4 regions of the Micromonospora sp. HM134 genome follow, and region 4 is predicted to be linked to each of the others. Evidence: riboswitches for the same ligand, from Rfam matches in the RefSeq annotation. Region 4 holds a riboswitch; each other region holds the start of a gene.
What was found. A riboswitch is a leader RNA that binds a small molecule or an ion and turns the genes downstream of it on or off. The one in region 4 is predicted to bind cyclic di-AMP.
Positions count from the first base shown of each region.

Region 1: another riboswitch for cyclic di-AMP. It lies ahead of FJK98_RS00455 (NlpC/P60 family protein); the one in region 4 lies ahead of FJK98_RS25045 (hypothetical protein).
Region 2: another riboswitch for cyclic di-AMP. It lies ahead of FJK98_RS03005 (hypothetical protein); the one in region 4 lies ahead of FJK98_RS25045 (hypothetical protein).
Region 3: another riboswitch for cyclic di-AMP. It lies ahead of FJK98_RS09755 (C39 family peptidase); the one in region 4 lies ahead of FJK98_RS25045 (hypothetical protein).

Region 1 is NZ_CP041061.1:90,452-97,578, reverse strand. It holds gene FJK98_RS00490 (ASCH domain-containing protein) at 1-195, shown strand, start outside; gene FJK98_RS00485 (LLM class flavin-dependent oxidoreductase) at 219-1,100, opposite strand; gene FJK98_RS00480 (e9imm peptide) at 1,168-1,431, opposite strand; tRNA gene FJK98_RS00475 (tRNA-Gly) at 2,162-2,235, opposite strand; gene FJK98_RS00470 (zinc metalloprotease) at 2,470-3,504, shown strand; gene FJK98_RS00465 (pyridoxamine 5'-phosphate oxidase family protein) at 3,581-4,135, opposite strand; gene dcd (dCTP deaminase) at 4,282-4,860, shown strand; gene FJK98_RS00455 (NlpC/P60 family protein) at 4,909-5,949, opposite strand; cyclic di-AMP (ydaO/yuaA leader) riboswitch at 5,962-6,098, opposite strand; gene FJK98_RS00450 (NlpC/P60 family protein) at 6,254-7,127, opposite strand, start outside.
Region 2 is NZ_CP041061.1:582,210-589,336, reverse strand. It holds gene FJK98_RS03015 (heavy metal translocating P-type ATPase) at 1-507, opposite strand, end outside; gene FJK98_RS03010 (YibE/F family protein) at 669-2,012, shown strand; cyclic di-AMP (ydaO/yuaA leader) riboswitch at 2,179-2,310, shown strand; gene FJK98_RS03005 (hypothetical protein) at 2,314-3,339, shown strand; gene FJK98_RS03000 (carbonic anhydrase) at 3,478-4,182, opposite strand; gene FJK98_RS02995 (helix-turn-helix transcriptional regulator) at 4,439-4,765, shown strand; gene FJK98_RS02990 (lipocalin family protein) at 4,832-5,434, opposite strand; gene FJK98_RS02985 (hypothetical protein) at 5,675-6,046, shown strand; gene FJK98_RS02980 (hypothetical protein) at 6,277-7,074, shown strand.
Region 3 is NZ_CP041061.1:2,183,658-2,190,784, forward strand. It holds gene FJK98_RS09740 (acyltransferase) at 1-2, shown strand, start outside; gene FJK98_RS09745 (hypothetical protein) at 326-721, shown strand; gene FJK98_RS09750 (hypothetical protein) at 851-1,612, shown strand; cyclic di-AMP (ydaO/yuaA leader) riboswitch at 2,090-2,234, shown strand; gene FJK98_RS09755 (C39 family peptidase) at 2,505-3,356, shown strand; gene FJK98_RS09760 (CDP-glycerol glycerophosphotransferase family protein) at 3,481-5,172, opposite strand; gene FJK98_RS09765 (bifunctional cytidylyltransferase/SDR family oxidoreductase) at 5,196-6,704, opposite strand; gene FJK98_RS09770 (ABC transporter ATP-binding protein) at 6,875-7,127, opposite strand, start outside.
Region 4 is NZ_CP041061.1:5,799,676-5,806,802, reverse strand. It holds gene FJK98_RS25060 (hypothetical protein) at 1-210, opposite strand, end outside; gene FJK98_RS33365 (hypothetical protein) at 368-511, opposite strand; gene FJK98_RS25055 (STAS domain-containing protein) at 855-1,217, shown strand; gene FJK98_RS25050 (SRPBCC family protein) at 1,316-1,783, shown strand; gene FJK98_RS25045 (hypothetical protein) at 1,852-2,907, opposite strand; cyclic di-AMP (ydaO/yuaA leader) riboswitch at 2,912-3,043, opposite strand; gene FJK98_RS25040 (cation diffusion facilitator family transporter) at 3,210-4,124, opposite strand; gene FJK98_RS25035 (AAA family ATPase) at 4,232-6,349, opposite strand; partial or broken gene FJK98_RS25030 (alpha/beta fold hydrolase) at 6,653-7,127, opposite strand, start outside.

The sequences.
Region 1 (7,127 bases), 1.9 Mb from region 4:
GCCGGGGTCTCCTGGGACTTCGCCCGCTCCGAGGGGGAGGGGGACCGGTCCATCGAGGACTGGCGGGCGGGGCACGCCGGCTACTGGGCGCGGGTCGGCACCCCGGTCACCGACGACACCGCGATCGTCTGCATCCGGTTCCGGCTGGTCTCGGCCGGCGACGGCGGGACGCCCGCCGGCGATCTCGGCACCTGAACCAGCCCCCGGGGTGGCACCCGTCAGGCCGTGCGCAGCTCCGGCAGCAGCCGGGTGGCGACGTCGGCCAGGACCGCCTCGTCGCCCGCGTACCAACTGCTGGCCCGGGGCCAGTGGGTGATCACGTCGGTGAAGCCGAGCGCCGCCGCCCGCGCCACCTGCTCGGCGAAGAAGTCGGCGCTGCGCAGCGAGAAGACCGGCGCCGAGTCCAGGGAGAGGTAGCGGGGCAGGCTCGCCGGGTCGCGGCCGGCCTCGTCGAGGGTACGGTCCATCCGGGCGCAGAGCGTCGCCACCCCGTCCCACCAGGCCGTCAGCTCCTCCTCACCGGTGCCGGTGGTGACCCAGCCCTGACCGAACCGGGCGACCAGCCGCATCGACCGGGGCCCGTTGGCTGCCATCACGAACGGCACCCGGGGCTGCTGCACGCAGCCGGGGTTGTTCCGGGCGTCCACCGCGCTGAACCAGTCGCCCCGCCAGGTGGTGCCGTCCTCCCGCAGGATCAGGTCCAGCAGCTCGGTGAACTCGCCGAACCGGTCCACCCTCGGCCGGGGCGGCAGCGTCTCCCCGCCCAGCACCGCCGAGTCGAAGCCGATGCCGCCCGCGCCGAGGCCCAGCAGCAGCCGCCCGCCGCAGACGTCGTCGAGGGTGGTGACCTGCCGGGCGAACGCCGCCGGATGCCGGAAGTTGGGTGAGGCGACCAGGGTGCCCAGCCGGACCCGGTCGGTGACCATGGCGGCGGCGGTCAGCGTCGACATCGAGTCGAACCAGGGACCGTCGACCAGGTCCCGCCACCCCAGGTGGTCGTACGTCCAGGCGTGATCGAAGCCCCACTCGTCCACCTGCTGCCAGCGCCGACGCGCCTCCGGCCAGCGCTGGTCGGGAAGGATCACGATGCCAATCCGCATGATCGCCAGCGTACGTGCCGCCCCGGCCCCGCCGTTCCCGCGCCGGCCGCGCACGTGCGCACCTGGGTCAGTCAGGCCGGGCCTGCTCCTCGGTCTCCGGCCACGGGGTGGCCCGCATCGCGATCGGCCGGTAGGCCAGCGCGCGGTCGACGACCTCGGTGGCCGTCAGCTCCGGGATGGTCGTGAAGATCAGATCGGAGACGTCCGGACAGACGGGGTCGCGTTCGAGGCTGTCCAGCCAGTCGTTCAGCTCGCCGTCGTCGGCATAGTCGAGCCGCATGATCCGCTCGACGAGGACGACGGCCTCGTCCCGGGTCAGCTTCGCCGGCACGGCGACCTCCTCGGAGCAGGGGCGATGGCACCCACATGATCCCCGACGGGGAAGTGTCGAGGTTTCCGCCCCGGACTGTCGCCCAGGTCGGCCCGGGGTCAGGTAGTCCTAGCGCGTCCTTTCGAGCTGATGTCGTCAACGAATCAGGCCAGCAGGCCAAGGAGGACAGGCAACGGACGGCAGGCGACGGGCGAGGGGCATCGGACGGCAGGCGACGGACGGCGGACGGCAGGCGTCGGACGACGGGCGAGGGGTGAGGGGTGAGGGGCGTCGGGCGACGGGCGTCGGGCGGCAGGCAACGGGCGGCAGGCAACGGGGTCCTGCGACCCCGGACACGGCGTGTCCATCCTGGGCGGCGTTCCCGTCTCCGCGACGGACGGCACGCGGCAGGTGTTGGGCGGCGGCGGTGCTGACGTCGATGCCGGTGCCGCCACCGGTGTGAGTCGTTTACGTCATCAGGTCTAAAGGACGCGCCAGGTGTATGCCCGCTCGCTCAGCCATGCGACGACCGGCAGCTCCTCAGGCCGCAGGGCTCCCGTGAATCCGGTGCTGCTCGGCAGTGGGTGCGGTCGGGCGGGCACCGGTGACACCCTCGCGTCAGGGAGGCCGACCGTGGCATCGCCGGCGCGATCGACGAGGCGACCAGGGCGGCCCGGCGCAAGCCGGGCAACATGACCTAGAGACACGTAAGCCCTGGCGGGACGCGTGTCCTGACCAGGGCTTACGCACGTGGAGCGGGTGACGGGAATCGAACCCGCACTGTCAGCTTGGGAAGCTGATGTTCTGCCATTGAACTACACCCGCAAGCGGGACCACTGTACCTGAGGTGACCACGCCCGCGCACCCGGGCACCCCCGCGCGCCGTCGACAACCAGTCGTGACCATCCGGACACGAAGGGCGCAAATGAAACGGTCAGATGTTTCACAGAAGCAGCTTAGGGACGTTCTCAAACGTGTCGATCAGTTGTAACGTCACCCCCACGTTCACGACCTCGGCGCGACATACCCCCTGCCGCGCCGCCAGAAAGAGGTGGGCCCATGGGACTGCGTCCCAACCTGCTGACCCGGCGTGCCGCCGGTGTCGCGTCGACGACCTTCGCGCTGCTGTTGAGCACCGCTGCGGTGGGCGTCGTACCTGCGGCTTCCGCGTACTCCGCAGCCCCCGGCAACACTTCCTGCGCGGAGCCGGCCGACGCCCACGCGGACGTTCACTCCGACGCCCGCGTCCGTGGCGGCAGCAAGGCCGCCCACAAGCGGCACGACCCGAACGAGCTGACCGCCAAGCAGGTCCAGGAGCGGGAGGCGGAGTTCGCCGCCGCCCTGCGTAACAGCGCCCTGCGGTCGAAGTCCAGCTACCGCACCGGCTCGACCGAGGGTGTGACGGTGGCGCTGGCCCCGATCACCATCCCGGTCGTCGTGCACGTCATCCAGCGGGACAGCACCCGGGCCGGGGGCAACATCCCCGACTCGATGATCAACTCGCAGATCAGCGTGCTGAACCAGGCGTACAGCGGTGCGACCGGTGGGGCCGCCACCGGGTTCGCCTTCCAGCTTCAGAAGATCAACCGGGTCACCAACGCATCGTGGTACCCGATCGTGCAGGGCTCCCCGGCCGAGCGGTCGATGAAGACCTCGCTGCGCACCGGCGGCAAGAACACCCTCAACATCTACCTGGGCGAGCTGAGCGACGACCTGCTCGGCTGGGCGACCTTCCCCAAGCGCACCCTGGACGTGATGGACGGCGTCGTGGTGCTCGGCGAGTCGCTGCCGAACGGCACCGCCACCAACTACAACCTGGGCGACACCGGCACCCACGAGGTCGGCCACTGGCTGAACCTCTACCACACCTTCCAGGGTGGCTGCTCGGGCTCGGGCGACGGCGTCTCGGACACCCCGGCCGAGCGTGAGCCGGCCTTCGAGTGCCCGACCGGCCGGGACACCTGCACTGCGGCCGGCAAGGACCCGATCACCAACTTCATGGACTACACCTACGACTCGTGCATGTACCAGTTCACCCCTGGGCAGGCGAGCCGCATGGTGAACGCCTGGACCGCGTACCGCGCGTCGGCCTGACCGGCTGCACGGCACAGCGTCAGGTGCCGGCTCCGTCCCTCCGGGACGGGGCCGGCACCGTCGTTTCCGGGGGGGGTCAGGCGGCGGTGCGGCGGGTGTCGAACCCGTGCCGACCGCGCCGGGACGGTCGCTGGTCGGGCAGGCCGGCGACACCGTGCCGGCCGGGCACCGGATCGAGCCAGACCTGTACGGAAGGCCGCCCGGCGTCGCCGCTGAACGGGCCGCCCTGGTCGCGGCGGGTGAGCATGGCGACGTCGACGCTGAACTCGAAGAGCCGCCAGTCGACCTGGGGCGCGGCCCGGCCGATCTCGGCCACCAGCGCCACCCGGGCCGGGTCGGTCACCGGCTCGGCACGACCGGCGACGTACGCCTCGTCGTCGCTCTCCTCGGGCGGGAACGAGTGGAGCGCGTAGCGGCCGTCGCGTTCGAGGTCACGCCGCTTGGGCGAGTCGACCACGAAGCAGAACAGCCCGCCGTCGGTGACCAGCGGGCAGACCGGGTGCACCCGGGGCCCGCCGTCGGCGCGGACGGTGGCCAGGTAGCCGAAACCCGACCCGTACTGCTGGAGAAGAAGGCGGATCCCGTCGGCGAGTCGGGGCTCGTCGGCGGCGAATGCGGACCAGGATGCCATGCCGTCATTCTATCGAACAGGCGTTCGAAAGACAGTCCGACACGCAGGTCGAACGGCCCGACGTACGCCTCGGAGGCGGCGACGACGCCGGCCGGTGGGGCGGCCCGGTGGGCGGGTCCGGCCGGGGCGCTGGATATGGTGTCCCGATGCTGCTCTCCGACCGGGACCTCGTCTCCGAGATCAAGGCGGGCGCGCTGGCGCTGGAGCCGTTCGAGCCGAGTCTGGTGCAGCCGTCCAGCATCGACGTGCGCCTCGACAAGCTGTTCCGGGTGTTCAACAACCACCTCTACACCCACATCGACCCGGCGGTGCAGCAGGACGACCTGACGTCGATGGTCGAGGTGCCGGCGGGCGAGCCGTTCGTGCTGCACCCGGGCGAGTTCGTGCTCGCCTCCACGCTTGAGGTCATCTCGCTCGGCGACCAACTCGCCGGCCGGTTGGAGGGCAAGTCGAGCCTGGGCCGGCTGGGACTGCTCACCCACTCGACCGCCGGTTTCATCGACCCGGGCTTCTCCGGCCACGTCACGCTGGAGCTGTCGAACGTGGCCAACCTGCCGATCACCCTCTGGCCGGGCATGAAGATCGGTCAGCTCTGCATCTTCCGGCTCTCCTCGCCGGCCGAGCACCCGTACGGCTCCGCCGTGTACGGGTCGCGCTACCAGGGCCAGCGGGGGCCGACCCCCAGCCGCTCCTGGCAGAACTGGCGTACCTGGCCCATCCGCTGACGTGGCGTGCCGCGTCCGGGCCCCTGGCCGGGGCCCGGACGCGGTGGCTCAGCCGGGCCGGCCGTAGCTGTTGACCGGTCCGTCGTCGACCCGCTTCATCGTGATCGGCTTGCCGGCCTGGGACGCGTGCACGACCCAGCCGTCCCCGACGTACATCCCGACGTGGTGCAGGTCGGAGTAGTAGAAGACCAGGTCGCCGGGGCGCAGGTCGGCCCGGCTAACCCGGTCGGTGACCTGGCGCTGCTGCCGGGCGTTGTGCGGCAACGACACCCCGGCCTTCGCCCAGGCCGCCATGGTCAGCCCGGAACAGTCGTAGTTGTCCGGGCCGGCCGCGCCCCACACGTACAGCTTGCCGATCTGGGCGCAGGCGAACTTGACCGCCGTACCGGCCGGACCACCGGGGTAGCCGGCGGGGCACGGGGCCGGGCGCAGCTTGCCACCGCCGCCGTTGCCGTAGACCTTCAGCCGCAGTTTCTGCAACCTGTCGATCTCGGTGTTGATCTGCTTCTTGCGGGCCGCGAGCTGCGCTTCGGTACGGGTGAGCTGGGCGACCATCTCGTCCAGCGGCGCCTTGGTCGCGGCGAGTTCGTCGCGTAGTTGGGCGACCTCCCGCACCTCGCGCTGCTGGCGGCTGGCGAACCGGTCCAGCAGCCCCAGCTGCTCGACCACCTGGCTCGGGCTGCGGCTGCCCAGCAGGGCGTTGACGGTGGACACGTTCTCGCCCTTGTACGCCTGCACGGCGAGGCCGCTGACCTGGTTCATCGCCTGGTCGACGCGGCGTTGCAGGGGGGCGATGCGCTTACCGAGCGCGTCGGCCTGCCGGCGCTTGGCGGCGAGGTCGGTGCGGGTGGCGTTGTGCTGTTCGATGAGTGGTTCGAGCTTGTTCCAGTCCTGGTCGATCTGCCGTTCGATCTCGGCGACCGAGGGGTCGGCGTGCGCCGCCGTGGGGCCACCGGTCAACACGACAGCGGCAGCGGCCAGGGTGGCGAGGGTGGTGGTGAAGCGGGACCAGCGTGGGCGCGGCACCGTCGTGTTCCGGGCGACCTGGGTCGTCCGGTGCGACGGTGGCCGCGGGGCATGGTGTGCCACCGGGCTCCGGGCTCCTTCTTCCTCGACCGCCTACCGGGTTAGCTGACGGGTTCGGGCGGGAAGGGAGCGCCCTACCGCGGTGGTCGCGGATTCACCCCGGCGTACCTGGGTCCCCGGCTCGCCCGGAGGCGACTCGGCGGTGCCGGTCGACGCCACCCCGGGTGGGGCGGACCTGGTGCCGACCGACGATTGACCAGAGTAGAGACGGTCGTTATCGATCCGCAACCCGCCGGGCCGGCACACTACGTGACCGGAAAACACGCAACCCCCGGCCCATCGGGCCGGGGGTTGGCGTATGCGCTGGTCAGGGTCGGCGGAAGCCGGCCACCGGCATGTAGTTGATGCTGGTCACCTGGACCGGCTTACCGGTCCGGGGCGCGTGCACCATCATGTCGTTGCCCAGGTAGAGCCCGACGTGGTGCAGGTCGCTGAAGAAGAACACCAGGTCGCCGGGGCGGGCCTCGGAGCGCGGGATGGCCTTGCCCTCGTTCCACTGCGCACCGGTGAAGTGGGTCAGCGAGATGCCGGCCGCCTTGTACGCGAACTGGGTGAGCCCGGAGCAGTCGAACGAGTTCGGCCCGGTGGCACCCCAGACGTACGGGTCACCGACCTGCGCGCAGGCGGTCGCGATCGCGGTCCGGGCGGCGGAGCTGACCACACCGTTGATCGTGGGGCAGCCGTTCACCTTCACCGTGGTCTTCGGCATCGCCGCCTGCAACCGCTTGATCTCGGCGTTGATCTGCTTCTTCTTGGCCGCGAGTTCCTTCTCCTGCTTCACCTCGGCGGCGATCAGCGTGTCGAGCTTCTGCTTCTCGGCGTCGTACTTGCGGCGCACCACGAGCACGGCCTCGACCTCCCGGCGCTGCTCGGCGGCGAGCCGGTCCAGGATGGTCAGCTGCGCGGCGAGAGTGCCCGGCTTGGTGGTGGTGAGCAGCGCGCTCAGCTCCTGCGAGGGGCCGGACTTGTAGTAGCGGGAGGCGAGGTCGCCTACCCGGCCCAGGGCGAGTTCGCTCTGCAGGGCCAGCGGCTCGATCTTCTTCTGGAGGTCGGCGGCCTTCTTGCGGTTGACCTTCAGCTGCTCCTGGACTTTGTGGTGGCTCTCGATGGTCGGTTCGATCTGCTCCCACTGCTTGTCGAGGGCCGCCTCGATCTCCTCGGGCGACGGCGCGGCGTGGGCC
Region 2 (7,127 bases), 2.3 Mb from region 4:
GCCGACCCGTTCGGCGTCGTCGGGGAGCAGCGCGGCCAGCGCGTCGAGCGCCCCCCGGGCCTGGCCGATCGCCTTCGTCTCCTGCCAGTGACCGAGCAGCATGATCGTCACCAGCGCCGCCAGCTCCCACCAGAAGTCCAGGTCGAAGACACCGAGGAAGGTCAGGACCGAGGCGGCGTACGCGACGCTGATCGCCATCGCGACCAGCAGCATCATGCCCGGCGTGCGGGCGCGGGCCTCCCGGACGGCCCCGGTCAGGAACGGCCGGCCGCCCCACCAGAAGACCACCGAGCCGAGCACCGGCCCGACCAGGGACCGGCCGGGGAACTCCAGCGGGTGGCCGGCCCAGGCCAGCACCATCCGGTCGGTCGCCACCACCGGCAGGGTCAGCGCCAGGCAGACCAGGAACCGATGCCGGAACGTCGCCGGGTCGTGGTCGGCGTGACCGGGTGGCCCCGGGTGGCCGGGGTGCGGGCTGGCCGCCGGGGCCGGCCGGTGCTGGTCCATGACCTCCACCCTCCCCCCTCGACCTACCGTGGGCAGGGCGAACCGGGCGGGAGGGCCGGGGTGGTGGCTACCATCGTCCGACGATGACCCGCCGTCCGTGGATGAACCGGTTGGCCGGCTGACACGTATCCCGTCCCGGATCGTTGGGAGAACTCGCACACATGGGCGCCGACCACACCCGTCCCGCTCCGTCCACCCCGCCGCGGGTGCGGCGGCTCCTCGTCATGACGGTGGTGCCGCTCATCGTGGTCACGGTGATCGCCACGCTGGTGCTCTGGCCCGGCGAGACCCCGAAGATCGACCAGGGCGACCAGGTGCCCCGCCACCACGGCACGGTGACCCGGGTGGTGACCGAGCCGTGCCCGCCCGCCCCGCAGACCCCCGACGGCCCCTCCGGGGTGGCCGACGGGCCGTGCGGGACGGTGACGGTCGCCGTCGAGCAGGGGCCGGACGCGGGCCGTGAGGTGCAGACGCCGGTGCCGTCCGGGCCGGGGGCGCCGACGGTGGCGGTCGGCGACGAGGTGGTGCTCGTCGCGTTGGCCGACCCGAGCGATCCGTCGGTGAGCAGCTACCACATCGCCGAGCACCAGCGGGGCATGCCGCTGCTCTGGCTGGTCGCCCTGTTCGCGGCGGCGATCGTGGCGTTCGGCCGGTTGCGCGGGCTGGCCGCCCTGGCCGGCCTCGGGGCCAGCTTCGCCATCCTGCTGACCTTCGTGGTGCCGGGCATCTCCGCCGGGGGCGCGCCGCTGCCGATCGCGGTCACCGGCGCCGCGCTGATCATGTTCGTGGTGCTGTACCTGACCCACGGGATCACCGCGCAGACCTCGGTGGCGGTGCTGGGCACGCTGGGCAGCCTGGTGCTGACCGGCGTCCTGGGCACGCTGGCCACCGCCGCCACCCACCTGACCGGGTACGGCAGCGAGGAGGCCACCACGCTGTCGATGTACCAACGCGACGTGGACCTGCACGGCCTGCTGCTGGCCGGGATCATCATCGGGTCGCTCGGGGTCCTGGACGACGTCACGGTCACCCAGTCGGCCACCGTCACCGAACTGGCGCACGCCAACCCGGGGCTGTCCCGGTTGCAGCTCTACCGGGCGGCCACCCGGGTCGGCCGGGCGCACATCGCGTCCACGGTCAACACGATCGTGCTGGCGTACGCGGGCGCGTCGCTGCCGCTGCTGCTCCTGCTCACCGCCGACAGCCGCCCGGTGGGCCAGATCCTCACCAGCGAGTTCCTGGCCCAGGAGATCGTCCGCAGCGCGGTGGCGACCCTCGGGCTGGTGGCGGCGGTGCCGCTGACCACGGGGTTGGCCGCGCTGGTGGTGACCGCCGGGCGGGGGCCGGCCGACGCCGGTACGGTCGGACCGCCGCCCACCCCACGTCCCGCCCCCGACCGTGCCGAGGCGCTGGAGGCGTTGAGCGCGCCCCGGCACGGTGAACCGTCCACCCCGGCCCCCGCACGGTGGCCAGACCCGGAAAGGAGCACGGACGCCGCATGGTGACACTGCGCTGCGTGACCGGAGGCGAGGTCGCGGCTGTCGGCCGCGTCACTGATTACCCCTCGCTATCGGGAAAATACGCATTTGGTCGGGTTGCGGGCGTAGATCCCCGGTACGACTCTCGGGTAACCTCGCTGCCGGTCACCGCCGAAGGCGCCCACCGGCGCCAGCGGTGCCACCGCCCAATCGCCGTACGGCGAGCCGGGGAACCGAGCACCCGGGGTGAATCCGCGCCAGCGGTAGGGGCCACTTCCGTCCCGAACCCGTCAGCTAACCCGGTCGGCGGTCGACGGAAGGGAAAACTGTGACGGCACCCCTACGCCGCTGGCTGACGCCGGCAGTGGCCGTACTCGCCGCCCTGGCGATCGTCGCCGGACCGGCCGCCGCCCCCGCGACGGCCGCGCCCAACGCGCCCACCCCCTCGGGGCACGAGGAGGACGACGAGCCGAAGCTCCTCACCGACGTCATCGAGGCCACCAACCGGGAGTACTCGGCGGCGAAGAACCGGCTGGAGAAGTCCAAGAAGCGTCAGCTCCAGCTCGCCATCGAGGTGGAGAAGGCGGAGCAGGAACTGGCCGCGCTGGCCCCCCAGGTCACCGAGATCGCCGCCCAGTCGTACCGGACGGGTCGGGTCGGCGCGGTCGCCGCGCTGCTGGAGAGCGACGCGCCGGACGCCTTCGTCCGCCGGGCCGCCGCCCTGGACGAGCTGAACATGGTCAACGCCGGCAAGCTGGCCGAGGTCAACGAGGCCAAGAGCCGGGCCGAGAACGCCAAGCTCGCCCTCGACGCCGAGGTACGCGAGCAGCAGAAGCAGACCAACCTGATGGCCAAGAAGAAGACCGAGGCCGACAAGGCGCTGGCCCTCGTCGGCGGCCGGGGCTTCACCGGTGGCCTGGTCGACGCGACGTCCCCGGTGGCCCGCATCGCCCCCGGCCAGACCGCCAACGGCGAGTGGCGCGGCGAGTCGTGCAGCGAGAACGACCCGACCACGTCCGGCTGCGTCACGCCGCGCACGCTGCACATGTACAAGGAGGTCAAGCGGGCCGGCTTCAACCGGTTCGTCGGCTGCTACCGCCCCGGTGGGCCGTGGGAGCACCCCAAGGGCAAGGCGTGCGACTGGTCGTTGCAGAAGAGCGGGTTCAGCCCGTGGCACAACAACGACACCCGGATGTACGGCAACAACCTCGCCGCGTTCCTGATCCGCAACTCGGACCGGCTGGGCATCTACTACGTGATCTGGAACCGGCAGATCTGGTTCCCGGCCAACGGCTGGAGTTCGTACTCGGGGCCGTCCAACCACACCGACCACGTGCACGTGTCTCTGCTGTAGCGGGGTGATCAGCCTCATCGGGGCCGATGATGCGGTGTCCGGCGTCCCGGATCCGCATCATCGACCCCAGTGGGGTCAGCGAGCGACGACGAAGGCCGCCCGGCTGGACCGGGCGGCCTTCGTCGTGCGTGGGGCGGCTCAGCCGGGGACGGCCGCCGGCTCGCCCGCCGGGGCGGGGTCGACACCCGTCGGCGCGGCGGGCCCGGGCACCGCGACGGCGGACGCCTGGGCGGTGGGTTCCTCGGCCGGGGCCACCTGGTGGACCTCACCGGCGGCGAGCCGGTAGGACATGCCGACCACCGCGCACCGGCCGGCCGCCACCTCGGCGGCGATCACCGGGGAGTTGCCGAGCAGCACCTCGACGGTCTGCGCGATGTGGATGTCGACGATCCCGTCGATGTCGTGCACCCCCTGCTGGGCCGCGCGACGCAGGCTCGGCCCGACGGCGGCGACGACCGAGTAGAGGTGCCCCGGGGGCTGGGTGCCGGTACGGGCCGTGTCCCGGGCCGCCTGCACGGCACCGCAGGAGTCGTGCCCGAGGACCACCACCAGCGGGGTGCCGAGCACCGTCACCGCGTACTCGACGCTGCCGAGCACCTCGGGCCCGGCGGTGTGCCCGGCGGTCCGGACCACGAAGAGGTCACCGAGACCCCGGTCAAAGATGATCTCGGCGGCGAGCCGGGAGTCGGAGCAGCCGACGATGACGGCGAAGGGATGCTGGCCGTCGGCGACGGCGGTGCGGTGCCCGGCGTCCTGGTTGGGATGGCGGGGTGCCCCGGCGACGAAACGCCGGTTGCCGGCCTGCAACTCGGCCAGCGCCTGGGTCGGAGTGATCGGGGCCATTGCCTCACCTCGGTCCGGAATCGCACCTGGTCACGCCGGCCGGCGGCGACGACGGCCGTGTCCCCACGGTCACACGCAGCTAAAGGTACGTCAAGATTTCGTGATACACGTTTCAGGCATCGGTCGGCGCGGTGTCGACGGCGTGTCGAACCCGGGCGCGCACCGGCTCGGCGGGCGACCCACCGGGCCCGATCCCACCGACCGGGCGCGACCGTCGGGGCGGCCGACGACGGGTCTCCCAGGAACGGGCCATACGATGACCATCATGGCGACAGGCGGCACCGGGAGCACCCGGAACTGGACGTTCCTCACCAACCACGGTCACGTGCTGCTCGCCATCGCCCGCAACCCCACCGCCCGGCTCCGGGACGTCGCCGACGAGGTCGGGGTGACCGAACGGGCCGCCCAGGCGATCGTCGCCGACCTGGAAGCCGGCGGCTACCTGCGGCGGACCCGGGTCGGCCGGCGCAACGAGTACACGCTCAACCCGAGCGGTCACTTCCGGCACCCCGCCGAGGCCGACCGCCAGGTCGGCGACCTGCTCGCCCTCTTCACCCCCGACCCGGCCGAGCCCGACGCCTGAGCCGCCGGCCCGGCAGGTACGCCGACGGCCCGCCCCGGTGGGGACGGGCCGTCGCGGGGTGGGTGTTCAGCAGAAGCTGCCGGCTCCGCCACCACCGTCCTGCCGGGTGGTCCGGAAGTCGCACAGGTCGTAGCCGTTGGCGGTGAGCGCCGCCTTCGCCGCCGCCGTCTGCGCCCCGGTCAGCGCCGGCTCCCGGGAGAGGACGAAACCGCTGCTGCGGTCCGGGTCGCCGACGACCGCCCACCGGTAGTCGGGGTCGAGCCCGATCACCACGTAGTTCGGCCCGCCCAGGTAGATCCACCTACCGCCGAGCTTGAGGAAGGACACGGTCAACGCCGAGTCGGCCGGCGGGTTCTCGCTACGGGCCCGCCCGGTGACCGCGCTGGTGGTGCCGATGATGGTGCGGCAGGTGTTGCGGACCCCGATGGTGCCGTCGGGCTGGACGTCGTACCGCGCCGCGACGTTCTTGTAGCACTGGATCTCGAAGATCGCCGGGATGGCGGCGACCTGGTACCAGTCGCCCGCGTAACGCTCGACGTCGACGTCGGCCACCGGGGTGAGCGGTCCGGTGTCGACGGCGGTCGGCGCGGCCTGCGCCGGTACGGCGGTGGCCAGCACCGCCGCGATGGCGACCGCGACGGCCGCAACGACCTGACGGCGTACTCCCATGGTGTCTCCTCCGGTCTGTCGGTCCGGCGCGGCGGGGGCGTCGCGCCGTCGGCGGAATTGCCCGGACCCACCGGCCGGAAACTGTCGGCATTCTCATCACCGTCGATGCATCCAGGCGCAGGTCAGCGGCCGTATCCCTGGTGGGAGCGGTCCGTCCACACGGCACACCGTGGCCCGACTCACTCGTCCGGTCGGGCCACCGCCGCTGCGCGGACGGCCGGTCGGGGATAGGTTGGACGGGTGATCCGCGCAGCCTCCACCCCGCCCGTCTGGGTGTCGAGGCTGCGCGACCTGACCCGGCTGGCGGTCACCGCGCTGGTGCTCGCCGTCGGCCTCGGCGGGTTCCTCGCCGTCACCGGCGGCCCGGCCGCCGCTGCCGCCCGACCGTCCGTGGTGACCTCGCGGGTGGCGACGCTGCCCGCCGACGCCCGGCCGGCCGGCGACCGGGCCGACACCCGGCCCGGCGACGAGCGGCCCGACGACGGGTCCCTCCGGCCCCAGCCGCCGACGCCCGCCGACGGTGCCGCCGCCCGGCCCGTCGCGCCGGCCGCCGGGGCGACGCCGGACCCGGCCCGGGACGCCACCGGCCGGCGCGGCCCGCCCCGGAGCTGAGCCGCGCGGCACCTGCGCCGCCCGTCCGGCCACGACCGGCCCACCGCCGGCCGCGAACCGATCCCGGTCGGTCCGGCGGCGATCCGATCCGGCCGATCCGATCCGGCCGATCCGGTCCGGTCCGGGCAGATCCGGTCCGGTCCCTCCGTCGCAGGACGTGTCGCGCACCGCCCCCGCCCGCTGCCGGGCCACCGTCCGTCCACATCGTTGTCCACCGTGAGGTGTTGGTGATGCAGACCGTCTTCTCCGCCGTCCTGCCCGATGTCCCCGCCGCCGCCGCGATCTGGCTGATCCTGCTCGCCCTCGCCGCCGTCGCCGTCGCGGCCCTGGTGGTCCGGCCCGGCCGGCTCCGGCTGGCGGTGGCCGGCCGGTTCCGCGACGCCGCCCTGCCCGACGACCCGGAACGGGCCGAGCTGGACCGGGAGCACACCCGGTACGCCGAGGAGGTCGCCGTGGCGGCCGACCGGGCCGGCACCACGGCGAGCCGGCTGCGGGCCGGGTGGCTCGCCACCCAGGAGGAGGTCGAGTCGGCCTGGACGGCGCTGGAGGCGGCGGAGGCGCACCTGCGCCGGCTCGCCGCCGCTGCGGTCATGCCCCTGCCGCACACCGGCCAGACCCCCGCCGAGTACGCCGACCGGGAACGCTGGCTGCACCGGGCCGCCGAGGAGGCGCACCGGAGGGGTGAGCTGTCGGACGCCCAACTCGACGACGTCCTCGCCCACCGGGCCGGCTGGGACCCGCGCCGGCACCCGGTCGAGCAGGAACTGGTGCTGCGCCGCGCGACCCGGGACCACCTGGCGGCCCGGCACCGAGCGGCGGTCGCCCGGGAGCAGGCGGCCTGGCGGGCCGCCGACCTGGCCGGCGCGGCGGCCCGCAGCCTGCGCGACGAGGCGTTCGCCGCGCGCGAGCGCCGCCCGGAGCGGGCCGAGTCGGTGCTGCCGATGCCGGAGGCACCCCGCCCGGCGACGGACACCACCCGGGAGAACCCGGTCGTGGCGCGCGGTCGGGCCGCCGTCGCCGCCTACTGACCCGCCCCCGCCCCGGCGACGGACGGCGGCGCGGCGCGCCCCCGGACTTCGGC
Region 3 (7,127 bases), 3.6 Mb from region 4:
GACCCGGCCGGCCCGGCTCTGTTCCCTGCGCGTCCGGCCCTGTTCCCTGCGCGTCCGGCTCTGTTCCCTGCGCGTCCGGCTCTGTTCCCTGCGCGTCCGGCTCTGCGCCTTGCGCGTCCCGCCCTGCTCGCTGCCGCCCTGCCCCTCCCTGCCGGGCTCGGCGGCGGTGCCGGGTGTGGCGCGGGCGGTGGCGGTGTTCCCTCCATAGTGGATGCCGGGCCGGGGTCCGTCACCCGCCCGGGTGTGACCGGTTGCCATACGCGACCGGCGCGGCGACACGCCCGGCGGTGCTGCGGGCCGGTCGGCCCGGCGGTAGCGTGGTCCCGTGTTCCCGGTCGCGCTCACCAGTCCCCTGTGGTGGGTCGCGCGCGGGATGTCCCGGCTGTTCGCCGGCCTCGCCGTCGCACTCGCGTTCGCCGCCGCCGGCCCGGCGCTGTCCGGCCCCCTGCTGTTCGACCCGGCCCCGACCGCACTGTCGACCGACGCGTCGCACTCCCTCCCCGCCGCCGTGGCCCTCGACACCCCGTTCGGCCTGGGCGACGGCATCCGCGCCGACGACCGGGGGACCGGGCGGGTCGACGTGGTGGCAACCGACCGGGTCGACGCCGGGATGTCCGTCGCGCCGGCCGGTGCGGCACGGGAGCTGCCGGCCGCCACCCTGGTGACACCGGGCGGTCGGGTGCCCGCCGCCGTCGGGCCCCGGGCGCCCCCGGCGGGCTGAACCCTGCGGGGCCACCCGCCCCACCACCACAGCCACGATCTCGTCCCCGTACCGGCCGGACGCTGCCCACAACGGTCCCGCCCCGGTACGGCCCCGACCCGCCACATTCCGCCCGCGAGGTGCCGACCCGTGAACACCGTGCTCTCCCAGTTCCTGACCGGGGTGCCGACCGCCACCGCGATCTGGTCCCTGCTGCTCGTCCTCGCGCTGACCGGCCTCGCCGTCCTGGTCGCCCGCCCCGAGCGGGACCAGGCGACCGACGTGACCGCCGTCGTGCCGCCGCCGGACGCCCCACCCCCGGTCGCCGACCTGCGCCGCTACGCCGAAGAGGTGGCCGTCGCCGCCGCCGGGGCCGCCCAGACCGCCCGCCGTCACCGGGCCGCCTGGCTGGCCGCCCAGGACACCCTCGACCGGGCCTGGCAGGAGTACGACGAGGCGGAGACGGCGGCCCGGCGGTTCACCGGCGCGGGGGCGCTGCCCAGCCCGCGTACCCCCCGGACGCCGGCCGAGTACGCGGGCCGGGAGCGGTGGCTGCACCAGGAGGCGGTGGCGGCGCACTGGCGGGGCGAGCTGTCGGTGGAACGGCTGCGGGACGTCTTCGCGCACCGCGACGGCTGGGACCCGCGCCGGCACCCCGTCGAGCACGAGGTGATGCTCGCCCGCGCAATCCGGGAGGACCGGCGTGCGGCGTACCGGGCGGCGGCCTGGCGGGAACGCGTCGCGTGGCGGGACGCCGAGCTGGCCGCCGAGGCCGCCCGGTCCCTGGCCGCCGAGGCGTACGCGGCGACGCAGCGGGTGCGGCCGGGCCGGGTGCCGCTGCCCCGTACCGCGACGTCGGCGGCGACCCGCCCGACCCCGGCCACCCGCTGGCACCCGGCCCGGGTCGGCTGACCACCCCGGGACCGCCGCTCCCGGGCCTCACGAGGCTCGGATCCCGCTGGGCCTGCCCCGGCCCGGGATGATCGACACAATGACGCGTAAGTGGCGGTGTCCGCCTCGCGTTGACCCCGCGACTTCGACCCCGTTGCGGGCGGTGGTCCTGCCCCGGGCCCAGGGCCGCGCGGGCCGGGGGTCGAATTGTTATTCAGCCCGGTGTGGGGGGCGTCACGGCACGGGGGAATCGGACAGTCGGTCACAGGCGGTCACATCGACCCCGATGATCATCGGAGGTTGTGGTCGGGTCGTCCGGTTGTCGCCCCGCCGGGGTCCGACGAAGCTTCGTCCCCGGGGCTGGCCCTCGCTGCCCGAGTGCCCCGGAAAGAAGTCAGCCCGACGATGTTTGCGCAGGTCACAGGGCTTGGCGGGAGGGAAGGGCGACCAGTAGTGTCGCTGCGGTCCGGTGCGGTTTCCGATCGCAGGAGGCGACGCCGCGCCGACCCGCTCAATCGTGCGAGTCACGAACCGGGGACCCATGTGCACCACCTGGGGTGAATCTCCGGGCCACGGCCCGGGGTAGGGCGATCTTCCCGCCCGAATCCGTCAGCTAACCCGGTCGGCGGCAGCGGAAGGAGTTCCATCCTCGTGCAGCATGACCCCACCCCCTCGGTAATCCCTCCACCTCGGTGCCGGGGTGCCGCCGGAGCGTCGCGCCTGACGCGCTGACCGGCCGTCCACCCCGCCGCCCGACCCCGTTCGGGCGACCGCCGATCCGTCCGGCTCCCGTCGGGCGGTCCCTGCCGAACGAGCGGCTGAACACCCGATCCGCGCGTGGCGTACCCGCCGCGTGCCGGTCCGGCGTGCCCGGCCGCCTCGCCCCGTGGAGGAACACCCCGTGAAACACCACATGAAGCGACAGCTCCGCCGACTGGGCGCCCAGCGCCCGTACCGGATGGTCGTCGGCTCGGCGGCGGTCCTCGTCCTGGCCGCCGGCGGCACCGCCCTGGCCGCCGGGGTCGACGACGCCCCGACCGAACAGCAGCGCGCCACCGCCGTGACCGAGACCGCCCCCCGCCTCGACGACGTCGCCAGCCGCGCCCAGGCCCGGGTGGCCACCCCCGCGCCGGCCAGCCCGTCGGCCACTCCCTCGACCAGCCCGTCGGCGAGCCCCACCCCGTCGCCGCGCGTCACCCGGGCCAAGGCCCGGGCCACCGCCGACCCGGACCTGACCCGCAAGGCGGCCCCGAAGCCGCCGTCGTCGAAGGTCCTGCGCTACGACTACCAGGCCCAGATCACCTACTACTACTGCGGCCCGGCGGCGGTGCGCAACGCGCTCAGCGCGGCCGGCATCGAGCGCGGCCAGGACGACCTCGCCGCCGCGTTGGGCACCACCGAGATGGGCACCAACTCGGCCGAGGACACCACCCGGGTGCTCAACGCCGTGGTCAAGGGCGACCCGTACCGGACCCGGATGTTCGCCGGTACCCCGAGCGACGCGCAGGTCGAGCGGCTGCGGGCCGACGTGGTCGCGGCGGTCACCGACCAGCGGGCCGTGGTCGCGAACGTGGCCGGGGACGCCACCGACCTCGACGGCGGCTGGCACTCCTTCCCCGGCGGCCACTACGTCGCCGCCGTGGGCTACCGGGACAACGGCCGTACCGTGCGGATCGCCGACTCGGCCGACCCGTCCCTGCCGGCCTACTGGGTCAGTGTGACCACCCTGGCGAACTGGATCGCCACCCGGGGCTACTCCGCCTGACCGACCCACCCCACCCGCCCCGGCCGCCCCGATCACGGGTGGCCGGGGCGGCGCGCGTCATGGGGCCCGATACAGCGGAGTCGGATACCGCAACATCGGCCCCACCGCATCGACCGCCGCCGGGTCAGGCCCGGGGGGAGAAGACCGTCGCGCCCCGGGGCGTCGGCGGGGTCCAGGCCGGCTCCAGCTCCCGGCGGGCGGCGTCGAGGAAACCGTCGGCGTACGCGTCGGCGGGGAAGTCGCCCAGGTAGCGGCGGCGGGTGTCCCACCGGGCCGCCGCCAGCGGATCGGTGTCCAGCAGACCGGTCAGCACCTCGTCGAGGTTGGCCATGTCCCGGCGCAGCACGTAACCGGAGCGGGCCAGCGGGAACCGGTCCAGGAACTCGTCGCCGTCGACGCCCAGGTCGGTCACCGCGTACGGCTTGCCCGAGTAGAGGTAGTCGGAGATGACCCCGGAGACGTCGGAGACCAGCGCGTCGGAGCGGTTGACGCACTCGGTCAGGCTCAGCTCCCGGCTGGCCGCCGCACCCCACAGGTGCTGCCGGCCGGTACGGGTCCGGTCGGCGGCGAGCAGCTCGGTGAGCCGGGCCAACTGCCGGGCCGAGGCCGGGTTCTGCCCGGTGTACGGGTGGGCCCGCAGGATCACCGTGGCACCCCGGTCGAGCAGCCGGCGCAGCAGCGGCTCGGCCACCGGCAGCGAGCAGTAGTTGGCGTCGGCGTGGTGGCCGGTCCAGGTGGGGGTGTAGAGCACGGTCGGGGCGGCCGACGGGCGGGCCTCCCGGCGTACCTCGATGGCCTCGACCTGCGGCCGGCCGACCACGACGAACTTCTCGGCGGGGATCTCCACGCCGGCCCGCGCGTACCGTTCGATCGCTGCCGGACCGGCCACGAAGATCTTGTCGAAGATGGCCGAGACCGGGTTGGCGCTGGGGGCCTTGTCGCTGTCGCCGTGGTGCAGCTGCACGTGGGTGAGCTGGGTGAACCGGATGCAGTGGCTGTTCTTCGCCCCGTGGTTGACGTAGAACGCCACCCGCAGGCTGGGCACCAGCGCCTCGTCCATCGCCTTCAGGGTGGGGCAGTAGACCACCGGGGCGCTCGTCGCGGCGGCGATCGTGGGCAGGAACTCCGGCTCCCGCAGCAGCACCAGGAACGGCCGGCCGAGCCGCTCCAGGTAGGGCAGCCACATGGTGACCTGGTACTCCGAGCCGGGCGGGGCGGAGAAGTAGAGCAGGAACTCCGGCTGGTGGGCGCGCAGCGCCCGGGTCACCGGGCCGCCCCCGCCCGACGGCCGGAACCGCCGCCGGGCCAGGTCCAGGCCGACCGCGCCGCAGCCGGCCGCCACCACCAGCACGACGGCCAGTGCGACCACGGCGGGCAGGGCGAACGCGGCGGCCACCGCCACCACCGCGAGCAGCCCCAGCAGGACGCCGCCGAGGCGGGCGGCGACCAGCGGGGTCCACGCCCGTACCGGCAGGTTCGCCGCCCGGATCTCCAGGTTGCCGGCGTCCCGCAGCGGCCCCACCAGCAGCACCAGGCCCAGCAGCACCAGCGCGGTCAACGCCAGCACCGGGTCGAACCCGTCGTCGAGGCGGCGGCCGTAGCCGACCAGGATGCCGGCGGCCAGCAGCACCGTCTCGGCGACGATGTCGGCGTCGGGGCGGACCCGGCGTTCGTAGCCGGCGGCGGCCAGCGCGGCCACCGCCAGGGCCAGCCCCCAGCCGGTCGCGCCGGTGAGCGCCACCACCAGGAAGGCGACCACGGCCAGGCCGGTGGTCAGGCACCGTGCGATCAGTTTCCTGACCAGGTCACCACGCATGTCGTACGTCTCCGGGGGTCGGGTCAGCCGGCGTCGACGCCGCTGGGCAGCCGGTCCTGCTCGGCCGCGGTCGGCTGGGCCGGCACCGGGGCCGCCTCGCCGGGGGCCCGCCGGACGTCGATCACCTGGCCGGTGAGGTCGGAGATCAGCACGTCGAGCGAGGACTGGGCGACCGTCTCGGCGGCCAGCAGGGTGTGCTCCGGCTCCTCACCGAACGCCTTGGTGCGCATGGGAGTGGCGGTGCGCTCCGGGTTGATGCAGTTGACCCGGACGCCGTACTCGGCCCACTCGTCGGACAGCGCCTGGGTCAGGTTGACCAGCGCCGCCTTGGTCGACGAGTAGAGCGCGTACTGGGCCCGACCCCGGGTGTACGAGCTGGACGTGTAGAGCAGCAGCTGACCCTTGGTCTGCTGGAGGTACGGCAGGGACTGCCGGGCGGCGATCACCGGCCCGACGAAGTTGACCTGGAGCACCCGGTCCATGGTCTCCTCGTCCATCTCGGCCAGCGCGCCCTTCTCCAGGATGCCGGCGGTGACCACGACGTGGTCGATCCGGCCGGTGGCCTCGAAGGCGGTCTTCAGCGCGGCCTCGACGTCGCCGGTCTGCTCGACGTGGGTGCCGGTGCTGGACCGGCTGAACGGGAAGACCTGCGCGCCGTAGCCCCGGGCCAGCTCGGCCAGGTCGTGCCCGATGCCGTAGCTGCCGCCGAAGATGACGATCGTGCGCCCGGCCAACTCCTCGGTGTAGCTGCGGTGCGACAGCCGGGGGGCCTGGGCGGCGGCGAGCTGGAACAGCTTGTCGGCGAGGTGCACGTCGACCGGGTGGGTGACCTTGATGTTCTCGTCCGACCCGTCGATCACCTTGATCGGGGTGCCGGGCAGGTAGCGCAGCACCACGCCGCAGTCGTCGGTGGCGGCGAAGTCCGGGTCGCCCTCGGCCCGCCGGTACGCCTCCCGGATGGTGCCCGAGCGGAACGCCTGCGGGGTCTGCCCCCGGCGCAGCCGGGACCGGACCGGGATGTCGGTGATGCACTCGTCCTCGTCGACCTGGATGATCGTGTCGGCGGAGGGGATGGCCACGTCGACGGCGGAGTAGCTCCACAGCGCGTTCACGCACTCGCGGACGATCCGGGCGCTGACCAGTGGGCGGACCGCGTCGTGGAAGAGGATGTTGACGTCGCCGTCGCCGACCGCGTCCAGCGCGATCCGGGTGGTGGCGTTACGGGTGTCGCCGCCCTCGATGACCTTGCTGACCTTGCGGAAGCCGGCCTTGTCGACGATCTGCTGCGCCTCGGCGACGTGGCCCGTGGCCATCAGCACGATGATCTCGTCGATCTCCGGGGCGGCCTCGAAGACGGCCAGGGTGTGCTCGATGATCGGCTTGCCGGCGATCTTCAGCAACTGCTTCGGGATGCCCAGGCCGAGCCGGGTCCCGGTGCCTCCGGCCAGCACCACCGCCACCGTCCGCGAGGGCCGCCACGGTGCCGGGGTCTCCGGGGTGGCGTCCGGGCCAGTGGTGTGGTCCTGCGTCATTGCCGATCCTCACTCTCGGGGGATGTGTGCACGCGTCCCGGGGGTCACCCTGAACGGAAGATTGCGCCAGCGTGGCGACGGGATGAACCTTAACGCGCGGACCGCGCCGCCCCAACGGGACGACGCGGTCCGCCGGGCGTCGAATCGATGCGGTACGCGCGCCCGGAATACTACTTGCCGTTGGCGAATGCCTCGTACGCCCGGATCACCTCGTCGGTGGGCCCGTCCATCCGGATCAGCCCCGACTCCAACCAGATCGTCCGTTCGCAGGTGTCCCGCACCGAGGAGAGCTGGTGGCTGACCAGGAAGACCGTGCCGGCCCCCTCGCGCAGTTCCCGCACCCGCTGCTCGCTGCGCTTGCGGAAACCCTTGTCGCCGGTGGCGAGCGCCTCGTCGATCAGCAGCACGTCGTGCTTCTTGGCG
Region 4 (7,127 bases):
GTCGAAGGCGAGCGTCGCCCGACGGCGGGCCTCGTCGGCGGTCGAGCCGACCAGGTCGCCGGCGTCGGATAGCCCCGAGTCCCGGACCGACCGGGCGGCGTCCCGGACGCTGTCACCGGCGGAGTCCACCGCCGAGAGCAGGTGGTGCCAGGCCTGGTCGGCGATCCGCTCGGGCTTGCTGCGGCGCTCCAGAAGGTTGCTGCCGATCATCGTGTTACCTCCTCGAATGCCGAAGTCTGCGGCCACTTCGGACGTCGTCTCTGTGCCGCGGGACGGTCCTCGCGCCGACCGGTCGCCCGGCCGGTATCCGAGCAGTGCCCCGCCCGGCCGGGTCGCAAACCCGGTGCGCCGGGGAGACCGCCACCGCTCAGCGGACCACGACCACGGACGTGGCGCGGGCGAAATCGTCCCCGTCGTCGTCATCGTCGTCGTCCCCGCCGCCGAAGCCGCAGGCCAGTACGAGAGCGAGTAGCGCGCCGACCCCGGCCAGGCCGAGCAGTCTCTTGAGCATCGATCCGTCTCCTCGATCGTGGTGACCCATCTCTCGCCCACGGTAGGCACCTGTCACAACCTGCACCGGGGGAGTCGGCGGGCCGCGCCGGGGCTCGCCCGGCCCACCGCATCCGGGTACCGATGGACCGGGGCCGCTACTCTGGGACGGTTGGAACGGTCGAGCTGAGCCGTTCGTCGGAGAGAACAGGACCAGCAACGGTGTGGAGAGGGACGGTCCGGTCCGTCCGGATCCGCGAATTGCTCATCCCGAGGGGTGGCGACCGAGGCCATCGGAGGAATACTCTCGGTCGCGGCCCGCGTACTGATGAGGCGCCCGGGGACGGGCGAGTGGAGGTGCTCGCGTGAGCCTGTCGATCGTGAAGTCGGTCCTGCCGGCCGGTGTCATCGAGATCGCCCCCCGTGGTGAGATCGACGTCGACACCGCCTACGAGGTACGTGAGGCGATCGCCGAGGTGCTGGCCAAGGGCCGGCCCGCGCGGATCGAGCTGAACATGCGACTCGTCACCTTCATCGACTCCGTCGGGATCAGCGCCATGGTCGCCGGCTTCCAGACCGCCGAGGTCAGCGGCGTCAAACTCATCGTCACCGAACCGAGCCGGTTCGTGCACCGGCAGCTCTGGGTGACCGGCCTGCTCGGTCTCTTCGGTGCCCCGGAGCCGTACTTCGCCGGTGCCGCCACCCCGGAGGTGCTGCCCGGCGCCTGACCGGGTCACCGTCGGCTTCCGTGCCGTCCGGCCAGGGACGTTGCCAGTCCGTCCCCGGTGCGGCACGATCGTGCGACCGACGACGGTCAGGAGGCCCGGTGGTCCGGCGGGAGAGCTTCAGCTACACGGTGCAGGCGCGCTGCTCACCGGCGGACGCGATGGCGCTGCTGAGCGACCTGTCCCGGCAGGAGGAGCTGCATCCGCTGATCGTCCGGGTGCGCCGGCTGCCCGCCCGGCCGGGTGCCCTGGCCAGCTACGCGATCACCGACCGGCTGGAGCTGGGGCCGCTGCGGTTCCCCGTCACCTACCAGGCCGACGTCCTGCTGGCCGGCGACGACGAGATCGTGACGGTGGCCCGCCAGCAGCCCGGCACCACCGTACGCAACCACACCCGGCTGCGGATGGAGGGTGACCTGCTGCGGATCGACGTGGAGATCACCCTCGCCGCACCGGCGCCGCTGTTCGGCTACGCCTTCCGGCAGGCCCGCGCCGCCCACCTGGGGCTGGCCAGCCGCCTCGGCGCGGTCCTGGACGGCCGGGCCGGCGACCCGCCCGCCGCCGGTTGACCACCACCGGGACCCGCCTGACGCTCGCGTCGGTGGCCCGCCCGGGTCTGACGGGCCACCGGGCGGGCTCAGATCATCGACAGGTGCACGTGGTTGGTGTGGTCGCTGGACGGGTCCCCGTTGCCCCCGCTGTACGCCTTCCACCCGCTGCTCGGCAGCCAGATCCGCTTGAACCAGATCACGTAGAGCACGCCGAGCCGGTCGGCGTTGCGGATGAAGTACGCGGCGAGGTTGTTGCCGTACGTCCGGTCGCCGCCACTGGCCACCCCGCCGAAGCCGTTCTTCTGGGCGGCGAAGTCGCACGCCCGGCCCTTGGGGTGTTCCCCGGAACCGCTGGGCCGGTAGCAGGAGACGTACCTGGTGAATCCGGCCGCCTTGGCCTGGTTCAGGGCATTGAGCGTACGCGGGGTGATGCAGCCGTTGGCCGGCGTCGGGTCGTTGACGCTGCACGACTCGGACGGCCAGGAGCCGTCGGAGTTGCGGGGTGCCCCCTTGGCGTTGCTGGTGGAGGTGCCGTCCGAGCTGCCGGAGTCGCGGGAGGTGGGGGCCGGCTTGTCGGCGGCGGCCACCGCCAACGCCCGTTCGGCCTGCTCCTTGCGCTTGCCCATGGTGGCGACCTGCTTGCGCTGTTCGGTGATCTCCCGGCTGACCGCGGCCCGGGTCCGGGTGGCCTGGTCCCGGGTCTCGATCATCGTGCGCAGTTCCTGGTCCTCCCGGGTGGCGACCGTCTCCAGCGCTGCCGCGCGGTCCAGGAAGCCGCTCGGGGTGTTGCTGTTGAGCAGGGCGGACATCGGTCCGAGCCGGCCGGTGCGGTAGGCCGCGCCGGCGATCTCGCCGACCTTGGCGGTCTGCGTGACCAACTGCGACTCGATGGTCTTGAGCTGCCCGTCGAGTTCCTGCTGGCGCTTGGTGGAACGCTCCAGGGCGGCCTTGGCCTCCAGCCAGCCCTTGCTGGCCGCGTCGAGCTGGTCGCGCAGCGCCGGGGTGCCGCCCTCGTCGTCGCCGGGGGCGGCGAGCCGGGTGGTGGGCGCGGCGACGGCCGGGGTGAACGGTGCGGCCGACACGCCCAGGGCCAGCGCCGTGACGACCGCGGCCAGCAGCCGCGTGGTGGTGCGTACGTGCATGCGGATGTCCTTCCGTCAGCCGCCGACCGGGTTAGCTGACGGGTTCGGGACGGAAGATCCCTACCGCTGACGCGGATGCACCCCAGGAACGTGGTTCCCCGGTTCGCCCGGGCGGGCGATTAGGCGGCGGCCTCCGCCTGGCGGAGGCCGGGGCCGAGCCTACCGGTACGCGTGTGACACCTGCCTACCTCGTGACTGAGGGTACGAGAGTGAATACCCTTAAAAGGTGCAAACGGCGCAAATTCCCATGATCTCTGTGCGGGAGTACCCGCAGTGGCTGACCGTCCGGGCCGGGGTGGGGGTCACCAGTGGGCGGGGCCGCAGGCACCGGGGGTCGCCCCGGGCTCGACCTGGAGGGTGGCGTGCTCGATGTGGAAGTCCTCCCGCAGGGCGCCCCGGGCAGCCGCCAGCACCGTGCCGACCTCGGCGTCACCGGCCAGGGTGAGGTGGGCCGAGGCGACGTCCATGCCCGAGGTGAGCGTCCAGACGTGCAGGTCGTGCACCTCGGCGACACCGGGCACGGCGGTCAGCCGGTCGTGCACGGCGGTCACCGGCAGGTGCTCCGGGGCGGCCTGCACCAGGATGCGTACCGCCGCCCGGCCGAGCCGCCAGGTGCGGGGCAGGATGAACACGCCGATCGCCACGGCGACCAGCGGGTCGGCCCACCACCAGCCGGTGCCGGCGATCAGCAGCGCCGCCACGATCACGCCGATCGAGCCGAGCAGGTCGCCCAGCACCTCCAGGTACGCCCCGCGCAGGTTGATGCTCTCCTGGGCGCCCTCCCGCAGCAGGCCGAACGCGACGATGTTGGCGAGCAGGCCGAGCACCGCCACCACCAGCATCGGGCCGGCCAGCACCTCGGGTGGCTCGCCGAACCGGCGGACCGCCTCGATCAGCACGTAGACCGCGACCCCGCTGAGCAGGACGGCGTTGGCCAGGGCGGCGAGCACCTCCAGCCGGTAGAGGCCGAAGGTGCGCTGCGGGTCCCGTGCGGCCCGCCGGGTGGCGGTGATCGCGGCCAGGGCCATCCCGATGCCGAGCACGTCGGTGAACATGTGCCCGGCGTCGGAGAGCAGGGCCAGTGAACCGGTGCCGAAGGCGGCGACCGCCTCGACCACCATGAGTACGGTGAGCAGCCCGAACGCCGCCCAGAGCCGACCCCGGTGCCGGTGCGCGGCGTTGCTCACCGTCGCGCTGTGGTCATGACCTGCGCCCACGTCCACACCTTCCGTCGCCGCTGCGGACCGGATCCAATCTATGCTCACATCGCTATGTATGCAAGTGACGGTCGGACGTTCGGCCAGGTAGGCCGGGTGCCGGTCGGTCAGCCGGTCGGTTCGACGGTGGTGAGGCGCTGGGTCGCCCGGGACAACGCCACGTAGAGCGTCCGTACCCCGGAGCCCGGATCGGCCCGGATCTCGCCGGGGCAGACCAGCACCACCCCGTCGTACTCCATGCCCTTGGCCTGGAGGCTGGTCACCACCTGGAGCCGGGCCCCGCCCCGGCCGCCCAACCAGCCGGCGACCTCGTCCCGGCGGGGCACCGGCGTGATCACGCCGACCGTCCCCGCCACCTCGGCCAGCAACGCGTCCACCGCGTCGGCCGTCGCGCGGGCCAGCTCCGCCGCCGGCACGTGCAACGCCACCGGGTCCACCCCGGTCGAGCGCACCGCGCTCGGCAACTCCAGGTCCGGATAGAGCCGGCGGATCTCCGCCGCCGCCACCGCGAAGATCTCGGCCGAGTTGCGGTAGTTGGTGGACAGCGTGAACCGGTGCCGCCGCCGCCGGCCCAGCGCCTGGTCCCGGGCCCGGTCCAGCTCCGCCTGGTCACCCGTCCAGGCGGTCTGCGCCGGATCACCCACCACCGTCCAGGAGGCCAGCCGACCGCGCCGGCCGATCATCCGCCACTGCATCGGCGAGACGTCCTGCGACTCGTCGACCACCACGTGCGCGTAGTCCCGGTAGTCCTCGGGCCGCTCCCGCGCCGCCGCCCGCGCGGCACGCTGCCGTTCCCCGAAGGTGCTCAGCTCCCGGACCCCGCCGGCGAGCTGGAACGGGTCCCGGCGGGCCTTCTTCGGGCGGACCGGCTGCCCCAGCAGCGCGTCCAGCTCGTCGAGCAGGGCGATGTCGGCCACCGTCAGCCCCTCGGTGTCCAGCGACCGGTACGCCCCGACCAGCAACCCGATCTCCGCCCGGGACAGGACGCCGGCCGCGTACCGGTGCAGCCGCTCCGGCCGGGCCAGCCAGCCCAGCACGTGCCGGGGATGCAGCCGGGGCCACCACGCCTTGAGGAACTCCCGGAACTCCGGCCGCTCGATGATCTCGTCCTCGAAGACGGGCTGCTCGGGCAGGCCGGGGACGGCCAACCGTCGGGCCTGCGCGTACAGCGCGGCGAGCACCCCGTCGAAGCCGACCCGACGGACCTCGTTGCGGCGGGCCCCCCGGTGCAACGCGCGGTCCCGGACGCCGTCCAGCTCGCGCCGCTCCAGACGCAGCAACGCACCCCGGTAGAGCAGCCGCAACTCCGTCGGGCCGTCCGGCACCGCGTCCCGGGCCGCCCGCTCCAGCACCCGACGCATCCGCAGCGACCCCTTCACCGCCGCCACCTCGGGCCCGTCCGTGCGGGTCGCCGACATGCCGGGGAAGAGCGAACCCAGCGAGTGCAGGGTGGCGGTCTCCTCACCCAGCGACGGCAGCACCGAGGCGATGTACTCCACGAAGACCGCCGACGGGCCCACCACCAGGATGCCGCCGCCGGCGTACCGGCTGCGGTCGGCATAGAGCAGGTACGCCGCCCGGTGCAGGGCCACCGCCGTCTTCCCGGTGCCCGGCCCGCCGGAGACGATCGTGACCCCCGAACCGGGGGAGCGGATCGCCTCGTCCTGCTCCCGCTGGATGGTCGCGATGATGTCCCGCATCCCCCGGCCGGTCGCCCGGGACAGGGTCGCCAGCAGCGCCCCGTCGCCCACCACCGGCATGTCCGGCGGGGCGGCCTCCGGGTCGAGCAGGTCGTCCTCGATCCGGGTGACCTTCTCGTCCGAGGAGCTGATCGTGCGCCGCCGCACCACCCCCAGCGGCTCCGCCGGGGTGGCCCGGTAGAAGGCGGCGGCGGCCGGGGCCCGCCAGTCGACCACCAGCGTCTCGGCGTCCTCGCCCCGTACCCCGAGCCGGCCCACGTGCAGCACCTGCCGGTCGCGCAGGTCGAGTCGGCCGAAGACCAGCCCCTCGTGCTCGGCGTCGAGCAGGTGCCGGCGCTGGGCGGCGTGGAAGACCATCGCATCCCGCTCCACCAGCGCGCCGAAGTTGCCGACCCGGGCCAGCCGGTAGCCGTCCCGCTCGGCGCGGGCGGCCGAGCGGCGCAGTTCGGCGAGCCGGGCGTACACCCGGTCGAGATGCCGTTGTTCGGCGGCGATCTCCTGCTCCAGGGTGCTCTGGTCGGTCAACGTACCGCTCCTGTGCGACGGCGACGCCGGGCGCGGGTGCACGCCAGGCGGAATGAGGGTACGGGCAGCCGCCGACCCCACGGCGGGCCGATACCCGTACCGCGACCTCCACCACCTCCGCGCGACCTGCCCGGGGCAGTGGTCGCACGCCCCCACGCACGGGTCGACCCGTCGGGACGCGGCGGCGCGGGGCGTCGGCGCGTCGGCTCAGCGCGTCGTCCGCCCGGCGGACGCCGGGTGGCCCGGGATGCCGGCGGGTGCCCGGTCGCCCGGGGTGTCGACCGGGCGGCGGGGACCGGGCGGCGGACCCGCCGGGGCGGCGGACAGCACCCGGTCGAGCACCCCGGCGAGGGCGGCGTTCACCTCGTCCGGGCGCTCCATCATCAGCATGTGCCCGGCCCCGGGGCAGACGGTCAGCTCGGTGGCCGGCAACGCCGCCGCGATCGACTCGGCGCACGGCGGCGGGGTCAGCCGGTCCCGGTCCCCGACCAGCGCCGCCGCCGGCAGGTGCGCCAACGCGGCGAGGGTGGCCAGCCGGTGCTGGGCCCCGATCGAGGCGCGGAACCCACCTATCGAGCGCAGCGAGGCGCGGGCCACCGCCGAGGTGACCAGCCGGATGTCGGCACCCGAGCAGCGGTCGCCGAACAGCATCCACCTGATGCTCGGGGCCAGGGCGCGCAGCAGTGGACGGGGTGGCCGCCAGGAGCCGCACCGGGCCAGCACCCCCGCCCCGGTGGTCTCGGCGAGCCGGATCAGCCGGGCGATCCGCGGCGACAAT